Regions from separate parts of the Streptomyces sp. V3I7 genome, predicted to be linked through region 2. Evidence: predicted binding sites of a transcription regulator. Region 2 holds the regulator's gene; the other holds the start of a gene.
The links. Region 2 encodes HrcA, which represses chaperone genes, less so after heat shock. Its sites were predicted from a motif close to TTNGCACTCNGNNNNNCNGAGTGCNAA; they were not measured.

Region 1: a site for HrcA is predicted at 2,915-2,941, ahead of groES (co-chaperone GroES). Genes of this name have one in related genera too.

What each region holds. Positions count from the first base shown of each region.
Region 1 is NZ_JAUSZK010000001.1:4,021,169-4,027,611, forward strand. It holds gene QFZ74_RS18930 (methyltransferase domain-containing protein) at 1-922, opposite strand, end outside; gene QFZ74_RS18935 (polysaccharide deacetylase family protein) at 1,013-1,948, shown strand; gene QFZ74_RS18940 (polysaccharide deacetylase family protein) at 1,945-2,763, shown strand; gene groES (co-chaperone GroES) at 3,085-3,393, shown strand; gene groL (chaperonin GroEL) at 3,517-5,142, shown strand; gene QFZ74_RS18955 (ester cyclase) at 5,209-5,916, opposite strand; gene QFZ74_RS18960 (SDR family oxidoreductase) at 6,007-6,443, opposite strand, start outside.
Region 2 is NZ_JAUSZK010000001.1:2,223,257-2,229,699, reverse strand. It holds gene QFZ74_RS10455 (SpoIIE family protein phosphatase) at 1-62, shown strand, start outside; gene hemW (radical SAM family heme chaperone HemW) at 189-1,421, shown strand; gene QFZ74_RS10445 (DUF3097 domain-containing protein) at 1,642-2,460, opposite strand; gene QFZ74_RS10440 (MBL fold metallo-hydrolase) at 2,508-3,230, opposite strand; gene hrcA (heat-inducible transcriptional repressor HrcA) at 3,396-4,412, shown strand; gene dnaJ (molecular chaperone DnaJ) at 4,413-5,561, shown strand; gene QFZ74_RS10425 (nitronate monooxygenase) at 5,616-6,443, shown strand, end outside.

The DNA.
Region 1 (6,443 bases), 1.8 Mb from region 2:
TCACGTAGGCGATGGTCGGGTCGATCAATCCGCCCCCGACCTCCTCGGCGACGTCCGCCACCAGGTGTGCGCGGATGACGGCGCCGTCGGGCTCGTACAAGTACCGCCCCACGGGCCGCACTTCAGGGTCGGGCAGCCCCCGACCGACCAGCGAGCGCGGGCCCGGCAGCAGCGTCGCGCGCATGGCGCCCGGACGGACCCCGGCGCCGAACCACAGCACCGCCTCCTTCACGTCCCCGCCGTCCGAGATCCACTCGGCCTCGGCCTCGGCCGGGATCGCCTCGTGGGGAATGCCGGGCGCGATCTTCAGCGCAGCGCGCGGAGCGGCCGTCGCCGCGCCCACCGCCCAGGACAACGGCGGCGAGTAGGCCTCCGGGTCGAAGATGCGGCCCCGGCCGCCGCGCCGCGCCGGGTCCACGAACACGGCGTCGTACCCGGAGGTGTCGACCTCCGTGACGTCCGCCTCCCGCACCTCGATCAGGTCCTCCAGCCCCAGAGCCTCGGCGTTCGCCCGCGCGACCTCCGCCGTCAGCGGGTCCCGGTCGACGGCCAGCACCCGGATCCCGGCCCGCGCCAGCGCGATCGCGTCGCCGCCGATCCCGCAGCACAGGTCCGCGACGGACGTCACCCCCAGCTCGTTCAGCCGGCCGGCCCGGTACGTCGCCACGCTCGTCCGCGTCGACTGCTCGACCCCGTTCGGCGTGAAGAACATCCGCGCCGCGTCCTCGGCGCCGAACTTCGCCGCGGCGCGCTGGCGCAGCCGGGCCTGGCCGAGCGCCGCCGAGACCAGGTCGGCGGGGTGGTCGCGGCGCAGCCGGGTGGCGACGGCGAGCTCGTCGGACGGGTGGGTGTCGCGCACCTCGTCGAGGAGGGCGAGGCCCTCGGGGGTGAGCAGCGAGCGGAAGGAGAGCAGGTCGTTCACCGGGTCATTGTGGGCCAGCCGGTGGACGCCGCGCCTCCGGCGGCGGTGTCGGGCCCAGAACGCCTCCCGTGCCTGCGAGGATCCGGCACCATGCGAGCGGTGCGACAAAATGACAAATACGGGGCGCTGGTGAGGAAGGCGGCCGTCCGGGGCGGCATCGCCGTGCTGGCCCTCGTCGCCGTCATGCCCGGCTGCTCGGCGTCGGGCAGGGGAACGGACGTACTACCGGCTCCCGGTCAGCAGCCGCTCAAGGCGCCCGCCGCCCCCGCCCTGGACAGCTACGCGGCCCGGCTCGGCGCCGACCACGACGCCCTGGTCGCCGCCGCCGACCGCTGGGGCCTGGGCCGGGTCCCGCTGCTGCCCCCGCCGCCTCCCGCGCACAAGCCGAGGATCACCGTTCGCGCCGGCTTCGAGGTCCGCGACCAGGAGGAACTGGACCTGCCCCCGGTCTTCACCACGATCCCCACCCGGCAGAAGGTCGTCTTCCTCACCCTGGACGACGGCGCCGAGAAGGACCCCGGGTTCCTGCGGATGATGAGCGACCTGCGGATCCCGTACACGGCCTTCCTCACCGACGAATCCGCCGGCGACGACTACGGCTACTTCCGGCGGATGCGGTCCCAGGGCGTCACCCTCGACAACCACACCCTGCACCACCCCTACCTGCCCGGCCTGTCCTACGAGGAACAGCGGGACGAGATCTGCGGCATGCAGGACGTCATGGAGAAGCAGTTCGGCAAGCGGCCGACCGTCTTCCGCCCGCCCTACGGCAACTACGACCGGGACACCCTGCTCGCCGCCCGGTCCTGCGGGATCAAGTACGCCCCGATCTGGAGCGAGGAGGTCTTCGCCGACCACTGGGAGTACCGCGAGGACGACCGGAACCTGCACCCCGGCGACATCGTCCTCTCCCACTTCCAGGACCCGGCCGAGTGGAACGGCACCATGACCCAGATGGTCCGGCGCTTCCTGAACCGGGTCACCCGCGACGGGTTCGCGGTGGCACGCCTGGAGGACTACCTGTGAGCCCCGCACCCGCCCCGCGCCGCGCCGTGCGGGCCGCCGCGGCCGTACTGGCCGCCGCCGCCCTGCTCACCGGCTGCGCCCAGTCCGTCGACCCCATCGAACGGCTCGGCAAGAAGGCGGCCCAGAGCGTACGTTCCCACACCCCGGCCGCGCGGCAGCCGTACCGCCGCTGGGGGCTGCCGGCCCCGCTCGCCCCGGCCCCGAGGCCCGCCTCCCGCCCCGCGCCGCCCCGCACGGCCGGCCCCGCCCTGGCGCCCGTCGTGGACCACGTCCCCACCCGCGACCGGGTCGTCTTCCTCACCTACGACGACGGCGCCGAGAAGGACCCACGCTTCGTCGACATGGTCCGCGAACTACGGCTCCCGGTCAGCCTGTTCCTCACCGACACCGTAGTCGGCCCCGGTTACGCCCACTTCGCGCGCCTGCGCTCGGTCGGCGCCGGCGTGCAGAACCACACCCTCGACCACCCCGCGCTCCCCGGCCTGCCTTACGCCGGCCAGCGCGCCGAGATCTGCGGCCAGCAGGACAAACTCACGTCCCGCTTCGGCATCCGCCCCCGCTTCTTCCGCCCGCCCTACGACCGGTACGACACCACGACCCTGCGCGCCGCCGCCGACTGCGGTGTGGCGGCCGTCGTCCTCTGGCGCGCCACCGTCACCTCCGGCGGCCTCTCCTACACCCACGGCGACCACCGCCTCCGCCCCGGCGACATCGTCCAGATCGGCCCGGACGACATCAGAGAACGTACGACCAGGGTCCTGCGCCGCCTCCAGAAGGAGGGCCTGACGGTAGCCCGCATCGAGGACTACCTGTAGCCAAACAGCCCGTCCGGCGCTTGAGGACGAGGCCGTTCAGGCCGACAGCGGGGGCCTGGGGGCGCAGCCCCCGGGAGCGGCCACCCCAACACCGCAGCGCCGTAAACCCCGTACGCCAAACCGGCACCCTCGGCTGACGCGCCGCAGGCAATTGGCACTCCGCTTGACCGAGTGCTAATCGCAGTCATAGTCTCGGCTTTGGCACTCCCCCCTGGAGAGTGCCAACACAGCGACGGGCAGGTCCGGCACCCGCGACGACGGATCCACCTGGTCGCCACCTCAGACAGTTAACCCCGTGAGATCTCCGAAGGGGGAGGTCGGATCGTGACGACCGCCAGCAAGGTTGCCATCAAGCCGCTCGAGGACCGCATCGTGGTCCAGCCGCTCGACGCCGAGCAGACCACGGCGTCTGGCCTGGTCATCCCGGACACCGCCAAGGAGAAGCCCCAGGAGGGCGTCGTCCTGGCCGTGGGCCCGGGCCGTTTCGAGAACGGCGAGCGTCTCCCGCTCGACGTCAAGACCGGCGACGTCGTGCTGTACAGCAAGTACGGCGGCACCGAGGTGAAGTACAACGGCGAGGACTACCTCGTCCTCTCGGCCCGCGACGTCCTCGCGGTCATCGAGAAGTAATTCACCGTCGAGCACACACAGTTGCTTCGAGCTGCGCCCCTGGCCCCCCGCGACCCATAAGAAGCCGGGCGCCCGGGGCGCAGTTTCTTTCACCCCAAATCTTCCGAGAGGGCTCACGCTGTCATGGCGAAGATCCTGAAGTTCGACGAGGACGCCCGTCGCGCCCTCGAGCGCGGCGTCAACAAGCTGGCCGACACGGTCAAGGTGACGATCGGCCCCAAGGGCCGCAACGTCGTCATCGACAAGAAGTTCGGTGCCCCCACCATCACCAACGACGGCGTCACCATCGCCCGTGAGGTCGAGATCGAGGACCCGTTCGAGAACATGGGCGCCCAGCTGGTGAAGGAGGTGGCGACCAAGACCAACGACATCGCGGGTGACGGTACGACCACCGCCACCGTGCTGGCCCAGGCGCTGGTCCGCGAGGGCCTGCGCAACGTCGCCGCCGGCGCCTCCCCGGCCGCCCTGAAGAAGGGCATCGACGCCGCCGTCGCCGCCATCTCCGAGGACCTGCTCGCCTCGGCCCGGCCGATCGACGAGAAGTCCGACATCGCCGCCGTCGCCGCGCTGTCCGCCCAGGACCAGCAGGTCGGCGAGCTCATCGCCGAGGCGATGGACAAGGTCGGCAAGGACGGTGTCATCACCGTCGAGGAGTCCAACACCTTCGGTCTGGAGCTGGACTTCACCGAGGGCATGGCCTTCGACAAGGGCTACCTGTCCCCGTACTTCGTCACCGATCAGGAGCGTATGGAGGCCGTCCTCGACGACCCGTACATCCTGATCAACCAGGGCAAGATCAGCTCCATCCAGGACCTGCTGCCGCTGCTCGAGAAGATCATCCAGGCCGGCGCCTCGAAGCCGCTGCTGATCATCGCCGAGGACGTCGAGGGCGAGGCCCTGTCGACCCTGGTCGTCAACAAGATCCGCGGCACGTTCAACGCCGTCGCCGTCAAGGCCCCGGGCTTCGGTGACCGCCGCAAGGCGATGCTGCAGGACATGGCCGTCCTGACCGGCGCCACCGTCGTCTCCGAGGAGGTCGGCCTCAAGCTCGACCAGGTCGGTCTGGACGTGCTCGGCGGCGCCCGCCGCGTCACCGTCACCAAGGACGACACCACGATCGTCGACGGTGCCGGCAAGAAGGACGAGGTCGAGGGCCGCATCGCGCAGATCAAGGCCGAGATCGAGTCCACCGACTCCGACTGGGACCGCGAGAAGCTGCAGGAGCGCCTCGCGAAGCTGGCCGGCGGCGTGTGCGTGATCAAGGTCGGCGCCGCCACCGAGGTGGAGCTGAAGGAGAAGAAGCACCGTCTGGAGGACGCCATCTCCGCGACCCGCGCCGCGGTCGAGGAGGGCATCGTCTCCGGTGGTGGCTCCGCTCTGGTCCACGCCTCCAAGGTCCTCGAGGACGGCCTCGGCAAGTCCGGCGACGAGGCCACCGGTGTCTCGGTCGTCCGCAACGCCGTCGTCGAGCCGCTGCGCTGGATCGCGGAGAACGCGGGCCACGAGGGCTACGTCATCGTGTCCAAGGTCAAGGACATGGACAAGGGCGAGGGCTACAACGCCGCCACCGGCGAGTACGGCAACCTCGTCAAGGCCGGCGTCATCGACCCGGTGAAGGTCACGCGCTCCGCCCTGGAGAACGCCGCCTCCATCGCCTCCCTGCTGCTCACGACCGAGACCCTGGTCGTCGAGAAGAAGGAAGAGGAAGAGGCCGCCGCCGGGGGCCACGGCCACGGCCACGCCCACTGAGGCACGCGAGTCGCGTACGACGAAGCCCCCGCTCCCGGTGCTCCCGGGGCGGGGGCTTCGCCCGTTCTACCGCTCCAACTCGTCCAGTGCGCCGAGCTGTTGCATCAGCCCGAGCTGGTCGTGCTGCCACCACAGCTCGGCGATCTTGCCCTCGGCGTCGAACCGGAACAGGGTCATCCCGGTCATGGTGACCTCCTGGCCGGTGGGTGCGATGCCCAGGAAGTCGCCCCGGTGCGTGCCGCGCCAGGTCCAGCGCGCGCAGGCCCGGTCGCCCTGGGCGAACACGTCCTCGACCGTGAACACGAAGTCGAAGGCGCCGCGCCACATCCGGAACTCGGCGCGGACGCTGTCCAGCCCGATGGTGTCCTGCGGGTTCATCGGGTCATGGCTGTGGATGTCCTCATCCAGCAGGTCGTTGAGCGGAGGCAGCTCGCCCGTGGTGCACAGCGCCGCGAAGAACCTGCGCACGGTGTTCTCACAGAGGCGCTCGTCCCGTACGACGTCCAGATCCATGAGCGTCGGCATCTCGTCGCAGAGGGCGACCATCTCCTGGAAGATCCGGTCGGTCTCGGGCAGGTTCGAGTTCCGCATCGCGTCCTCGTACGACGGGAACTCCACGACCTCGACGAAGTGCGAGGCGTCGGACCGGTCCCGCCCGACCATGTCGTGCGTCGCGGTCCGCTTCCCTTTGGTCTGCTCGACCCACCTGTCCATGAGCCGGTCCATCTCGTCGAACCGGCTGGTCCTGCAGTCGATGAGCTGTACGAACGTCATGACGCCGCCTCCGGTCCCCCCTGGGTCCGGTTTCCCGTCACTCCCATTTTCCCACCGGTGCGACGCCGTCCGCCGGGTCGTGCGCGGGGCTCACTGCGGCCCGTACTTGCGCCCCGTCTTCGAGGTCACGCCGCCCAGCAGCCCGCGCGGTGTCACCTTCACCAGGCCCATCAGCGCCTTGTAGCGCGGGTCCGGGATCGAGACCGTCTTGCCGCGGGCCAGGTCGGCGAGGGCCGCCGCGACCAGCTTGTCCGCGTCCAGCCACAGCCAGCCCGGGATGTTGTCCGTGCCCATCCCGGCCCGCTCGTGGAACTCCGTGCGCACGAAGCCGGGGCACAGCGCCATCAGCCGTACGCCGGTGCCCGCGAGGTCCTTCGCCGCGCCCTGCGTGAACTGCACGACCCACGCCTTGGACGCCCCGTACGTGCCGCGCGGCACGAAGGCCGCCACCGAGGCGACGTTCACGACTCCACCGCGCCGGCGCTCGCGCATCGCCTCCGTCGCCGCCGACGTCAGCCGCAGCACCG
Region 2 (6,443 bases):
ACGAGTTCGGCGCGCGCCCGCCGGAGGACGACCTCGCCCTGCTGGTGCTCCAGGCCGAGTGACGGCCTGAGGAGCTTTCCCGTCGTCCGGGAGCCTCTTTCCGTCGTCCGGGAGCCTCTCCGTCGTCCCGGAGCTTTCCCGCCGGTGCTGGACCATGGCTTGTGCGCTGGTGCTGGACAATGGAAGGCATGCCTTCCGCTCTCCCCGACGGCGAGCCCGTCCCCACCGACGGGGCGCTGCCCGCCTCCGCGCTCGCCGGGGCCGCCGACCGACCCCTCGGGTTCTATCTGCACGTCCCGTACTGCGCGACCCGCTGCGGCTACTGCGACTTCAACACCTACACCGCCACCGAGCTGCGCGGCACCGGCGGTGTGCTCGCCTCCCGGGAGAACTACGCGGACACCCTGACCGACGAGATCCGCCTCGCCCGCAAGGTGCTCGGCGACGACCCGCGCGAGGTCCGCACGGTCTTCGTCGGCGGCGGCACGCCGACCCTGCTGCCCGCCGCCGACCTGGTGCGGATGCTGGCGGCGATCCGCGACGAGTTCGGGCTGGCGGCCGACGCGGAGATCACGACCGAGGCGAACCCCGAGTCCGTCGACCCGGCCTACCTCGCCACCCTGCGCGAGGGCGGCTTCAACCGGATCTCCTTCGGCATGCAGAGCGCGAAACAGCACGTGCTCAAGATCCTCGACCGCACGCACACCCCGGGCCGCCCCGAGGCCTGCGTCGCCGAGGCCCGCGCGGCCGGGTTCGAGCACGTCAACCTCGACCTGATCTACGGCACCCCGGGCGAGTCCGACGACGACTGGCGGGCCTCGCTGGACGCGGCCCTCGGCGCCGGACCCGACCACATCAGCGCCTACGCGCTCATCGTCGAGGAGGGCACCCAGCTCGCCCGCCGGATCCGCCGCGGCGAGGTCCCCATGACCGACGACGACGTCCACGCGGACCGCTACCTCATCGCGGAGGAGCGCCTGGCCGCGGCCGGCTTCGACTGGTACGAGGTCTCCAACTGGGCCACCTCGGCCGCCGGCCGCTGCCTGCACAACGAGCTCTACTGGCGCGGCGCCGACTGGTGGGGCGCCGGCCCCGGAGCCCACAGCCACGTCGGCGGGGTGCGCTGGTGGAACGTCAAGCACCCGGGGGCGTACGCGGCGGCGCTGGCCTCCGGCCGCTCACCGGGCGCGGGCCGGGAACTCCTCTCGGCCGAGGACCGCAGGGTCGAGCGCATCCTGCTGGAACTGCGGCTGCGCGAGGGGGCGCCGCTGGATCTGCTGCGCCCCGACGGCCTCGCGGCCTCGCGCCAGGCACTGTCGGACGGGCTCCTGCAGCAGGGGGCGTACGACGAGGGGCGGGCCGTGCTGACGCTGCGCGGGCGGCTGCTGGCGGACGCGGTGGTGCGGGACCTGGTGGACTGATCACTCGGCGGGGTGAACCACTGCGAAACGCCGGTTCGGTCCCTGACCTGATTCGTAGTCCGCCGCTGACCGTACGCGGCGAATTGTGGAGGCCACGGAGATGACCGCTGTGGACGAACGTGGAGTCGCAGAGTCCTTCGAGGGGTTCGAGCCGCCCGACGGACTCGAGGCTTTGGGGGGGGCGAAGTGGACACCAGCGGCTTCGGGACGCTGCCCGACGTCAAGCCCTACCGGTACCCGTTGCCGTGACGAAGTCGATCAGCTCCTCCACCCGTCCCAGCAACGCCGGCTCCAGGTCCCTGTAGGACCCCACCCGTTTCAGGATCGCCTGCCAGACCGCCCCCGTGTTGTCCGACGGCCAGCCCAGCGCCCGGCACACGCCCGTCTTCCAGTCCTGCCCGTGCGGCACACGCGGCCACTCCGGAATCCCCAGGGACGAGGGCTTCACGGCCTCCCAGATGTCGATGTACGGATGGCCGACGACCAGGGCGTGCTCGCTCGTCACCGACTCCGCGATGCGCCACTCCTTCGTGCCCGGCACCAGGTGGTCCACCAGCACGCCCAGCCGGGCGTCCGGCCCTGGCCCGAACTCCGCCACGATCGACGGGAGGTCGTCCACGCCCTCCAGGTACTCAACCACCACGCCCTCGATGCGCAGGTCGTCGCCCCACACCTTCTCGACCAGCTCCGCGTCGTGCCGGCCCTCGACGTAGATGCGCCCGGCACGGGCCACCCGGGCGCGGGCGCCGGGGACGGCGACCGAACCGGATGCCGTACGGGTGGGACGTACAGCCGCTGACGCAGGCCGTACGAGGGTCACCGCCTGGCCCTCCAGCAGGAAGCCCCTCGGCTCCAGCGGGAACACCCGGTGCTTGCCGAAGCGGTCCTCCAGGGTCACCGTGCCCGCCTCGCAGCGGATCACCGCGCCGCAGAAGCCGGTGCCGGGCTCCTCCACCACCAGGCCGGGGTCCGCCGGGACCTCCGGGGCGGGCTTCGGCTTCTTCCACGGCGGGGTCAGGTCGGCGGAGTACTGGCGCATTCGGATGACGATAGGAGAAGCCCGCGACCAGCACTAGCGACCCGCGCTTACGACACGCCGAAACGCGCCGCCAGCTCGTCCCGCTGCCTGCGCACGAACCCCGCGTCCACCACCGCGCCGTGACCGGGCACGTAGAGCGCGTCCTCGCCGCCGAGGGCGAGCAGCCGGTCCAGGGCGGCCGGCCACTGCGCCGGGACGGCGTCGGATCCCGCCTGCGGAGCGCCGGACTCCTCGACCAGGTCGCCGCAGAAGACCACCTCCGGGTCGCCCGGCACCAGAACCGCCAGATCGTACGCCGTGTGCCCCGGGCCCACGTTCGCCAGCAGCACCTGGCGGCCGCCGCCCAGGTCCAGCGTCCACTCGCCGGAGACCAGACGGCGCGGCACCGCGAGGGCGTCGGCCGCATGCTCCGCCTCCGGGGCCGGCAGACCGTGCCGGACGGCGTCCAGACGCAGCTCCTCGCGCTCGTACGCGAACACGGCGTCCGTGCCCACGGCGGCGAACACCTCCGCGCCCGCGAACGCGGGAGCGCCGAGGACATGGTCGAAGTGGGGGTGCGTGAGAGCGAGATGAGTCACACGGTGCCCGGTCAGTTCCTGTGCCTCGGTCCGCAGCCGGGCGCCCTCCGCGAGGCTGGAACCGGCGTCCACGACGAGCGCCGTCCCCTCCCCGAGAACCAGGCCCACCGTGCAGTCCCAGCCCGGCAGGCGGCACCGGCCGGCCCCGGCGGCCAGCCGCTCCCACCCCAGGTCTTCCCAAGTCACCGTCATACCGCGACGCTAGCGGTGAGGTCCGTCCGGGGCACGACGCCGCAGGACCGGCCTTGCCCCCGCCGTACCTCACGGCCGTACACTTGGCCGGGGAACATTGGCACTCGTACGCGCAGAGTGCCAGGCCGCGAAGCGCGGTGACGACCGATTCCGGAGGTGAGTGCGATGCTGAGCGAGCGCAGGCTCCAGGTGTTGCGCGCCATCGTCCAGGACTACGTCGGCACCGAGGAGCCGGTGGGCTCCAAGGCGCTCACCGAGCGGCACAACCTCGGGGTGTCCCCGGCCACCGTCCGCAACGACATGGCCGCCCTGGAGGACGAGGGATTCATCGCCCAGCCGCACACCAGCGCGGGGCGCATCCCCACCGACAAGGGCTACCGGCTCTTCGTCGACAAGCTCGCCGGCGTGAAGCCGATGACCGCGCCCGAGCGGCGCGCCATCCAGAACTTCCTCGAAGGGGCGGTCGACCTCGACGACGTCGTGGCCCGCACGGTACGGCTGCTCGCGCAGCTCACCCGGCAGGTCGCCGTCGTTCAGTACCCGTCCCTGACCCGCTCGACCGTGCGGCACGTGGAGCTGCTGTCGCTCGCCCCGGCGCGCGTCATGCTCGTGCTGATCACGGACACCGGCCGGGTCGAGCAGCGGCTGGTGGACTGCCCGGCGCCGTGCGGCGAGGCGACGCTCGCGGATCTGCGGGCGCGGCTCAACAGCAGGGTCGCCGGCCGGCGCTTCACGGACGTCCCGCGTCTCGTGGAGGACCTGCCGGAGGCCTTCGAGGTCGAGGATCGCGGTACGGTCTCCGCAGTGCTCTCCACGTTGCTGGAGACGCTGGCCGAGGAGAACGAGGAGCGGCTGATGATCGGCGGTACCGCCAATCTGACGCGCTTCGGACATGACTTCCCCCTCACCATCCGTCCGGTGCTCGAAGCACTCGAGGAGCAGGTCGTGCTCCTCAAGTTGCTTGGGGAGGCCGGGGATTCGGGCATGACCGTACGCATCGGTCACGAGAACGCCTACGAGGGACTCAACTCCACTTCCGTGGTGGCGGTCGGCTACGGTTCGGGCGGCGAGGCAGTAGCCAAGCTCGGCGTGGTCGGACCGACCCGCATGGATTACCCGGGAACGATGGGAGCGGTACGCGCAGTGGCACGGTACGTCGGACAGATCCTGGCGGAGTCGTAAGTGGCCACGGACTACTACGCCGTTCTCGGCGTGCGCCGCGACGCGTCGCAGGATGAGATCAAGAAGGCGTTCCGCCGGCTCGCGCGCGAGCTGCACCCGGACGTCAATCCCGATCCGAAGACGCAGGAGCGGTTCAAGGAGATCAACGCCGCCTACGAGGTGTTGTCGGACCCGCAGAAGAAGCAGGTCTACGACCTCGGCGGCGACCCGCTCTCGCAGGCCGGCGGAGCCGGTGCGGGCGCGGGTGCGGGCGGATTCGGTGCCGGGGGCTTCGGGAACTTCTCCGACATCATGGACGCGTTCTTCGGCACGGCCTCGCAGCGTGGACCGCGCTCGCGCACCCGCCGCGGCCAGGACGCGATGATCCGGCTCGACGTCGAGCTCGACGAGGCCGCCTTCGGCACGACGAAGGACATCCAGGTCGACACGGCGGTCGTCTGCAACACCTGCAACGGCGAGGGCGCCGCACCGGGCACGTCCGCCCAGACGTGCGACATGTGCCGCGGCCGCGGTGAGGTCTCGCAGGTCACCCGGTCCTTCCTGGGCCAGGTCATGACCTCGCGTCCCTGCCCGCAGTGCCAGGGCTTCGGCACGGTCGTCCCGACGCCGTGCCCGGAGTGCGCCGGCGACGGCCGCATCCGCTCGCGCCGCACCCTGACCGTCAAGATCCCGGCCGGTGTCGACAACGGCACCCGCATCCAGCTTGCCGGCGAGGGCGAGGTCGGCCCCGGCGGCGGTCCCGCCGGCGACCTGTACGTCGAGATCCACGAGCTGCCGCACTCGACCTTCCAGCGGCGCGGCGACGACCTGCACTGCACGGTCACGATCCCGATGACGGCGGCGGCCCTCGGCACCAAGGTGCCGCTGGAGACGCTGGACGGCATGGAGGAGGTCGACATCCGGCCCGGCACCCAGTCCGGCCAGTCGATCCCGCTGCACGGCCGGGGCATCACGCACCTGCGCGGCGGCGGCCGGGGCGACCTGATCGTCCACGTCGAGGTCCAGACCCCGAACAAGCTCGACCCCGAGCAGGAGCGCCTCCTGCGCGAGCTGGCCAAACTGCGCGGCGAGGAACGGCCCCTGGGTCAGTTCCAGCCCGGTCAGCAGGGCCTGTTCTCGCGGCTGAAGGACGCGTTCAACGGGCGCTGACGCCCGGGAACCGTCCGATTCGGTGTTGATCGGAGGACGTGACAACATGCCGTCATGTCCTCCGCACTGACCGATCTCTTCCGGCATCCGATCGTGCAGGCCCCGATGGCGGGCGGTGTCGCCGTCCCGCGGCTCGCCGCCGCCGTGTCCGAGGCGGGCGGCCTCGGCTTCCTCGCCGCCGGGTACAAGACCGCCGACGGGATGTACCAGGAGATCAAGCAGCTGCGGGGCCTCACCGGGCGCCCCTTCGGCGTCAACCTGTTCGTGCCCCAGCCGGAGTGTTCGAGCGCGGGCCCCACGGCCGCCGCGGCCGAGGGCGCGACGACGCCGGCCGCGGCCGCCGTCGAGGTCTACGCGCATCAGCTCGGCGGCGAGGCCGCCTGGTACGGGACCGAACTCGGCGACCCCGACAGCGGCCGGGACGACGGCTACGAGGTCAAGCTGGCCGCGCTGCTCGACAACCCGGTGCCGGTGGTCTCCTTCCACTTCGGCGTCCCGAGCCGTGAGGTGATCGACTCCCTCCACCGCGCCGGCACCCTCACGATGGTCTCCGCGACCACCCCCGAGGAGGCCCTCGCGGTACAGCGGTCCGGCGCCGACGCCGTGATCGCGCAGGGCGTGGAGGCCGGCGGCCACCAGGGCACCCACCGCGACCTCCCGGAGAACGACGGTGCCGGCCTCGGCCTGCTCTCCCTGGTCGCCCTGATCCGCGAAACCGTGGACCTGCCCGTCGTGGCCGCGGGCGGCATCATGCGCGGCAGCCAGATCGCCGCCGTCCTCGCGGCGGGCGCGAGTGCCGCCCAGCTCGGCACCGCGTTCCTCGCCACCCCCGAGTCCGGCGCCGCCGATCTGCACAAGCAGGCGCTCACCAACCCCCTGTTC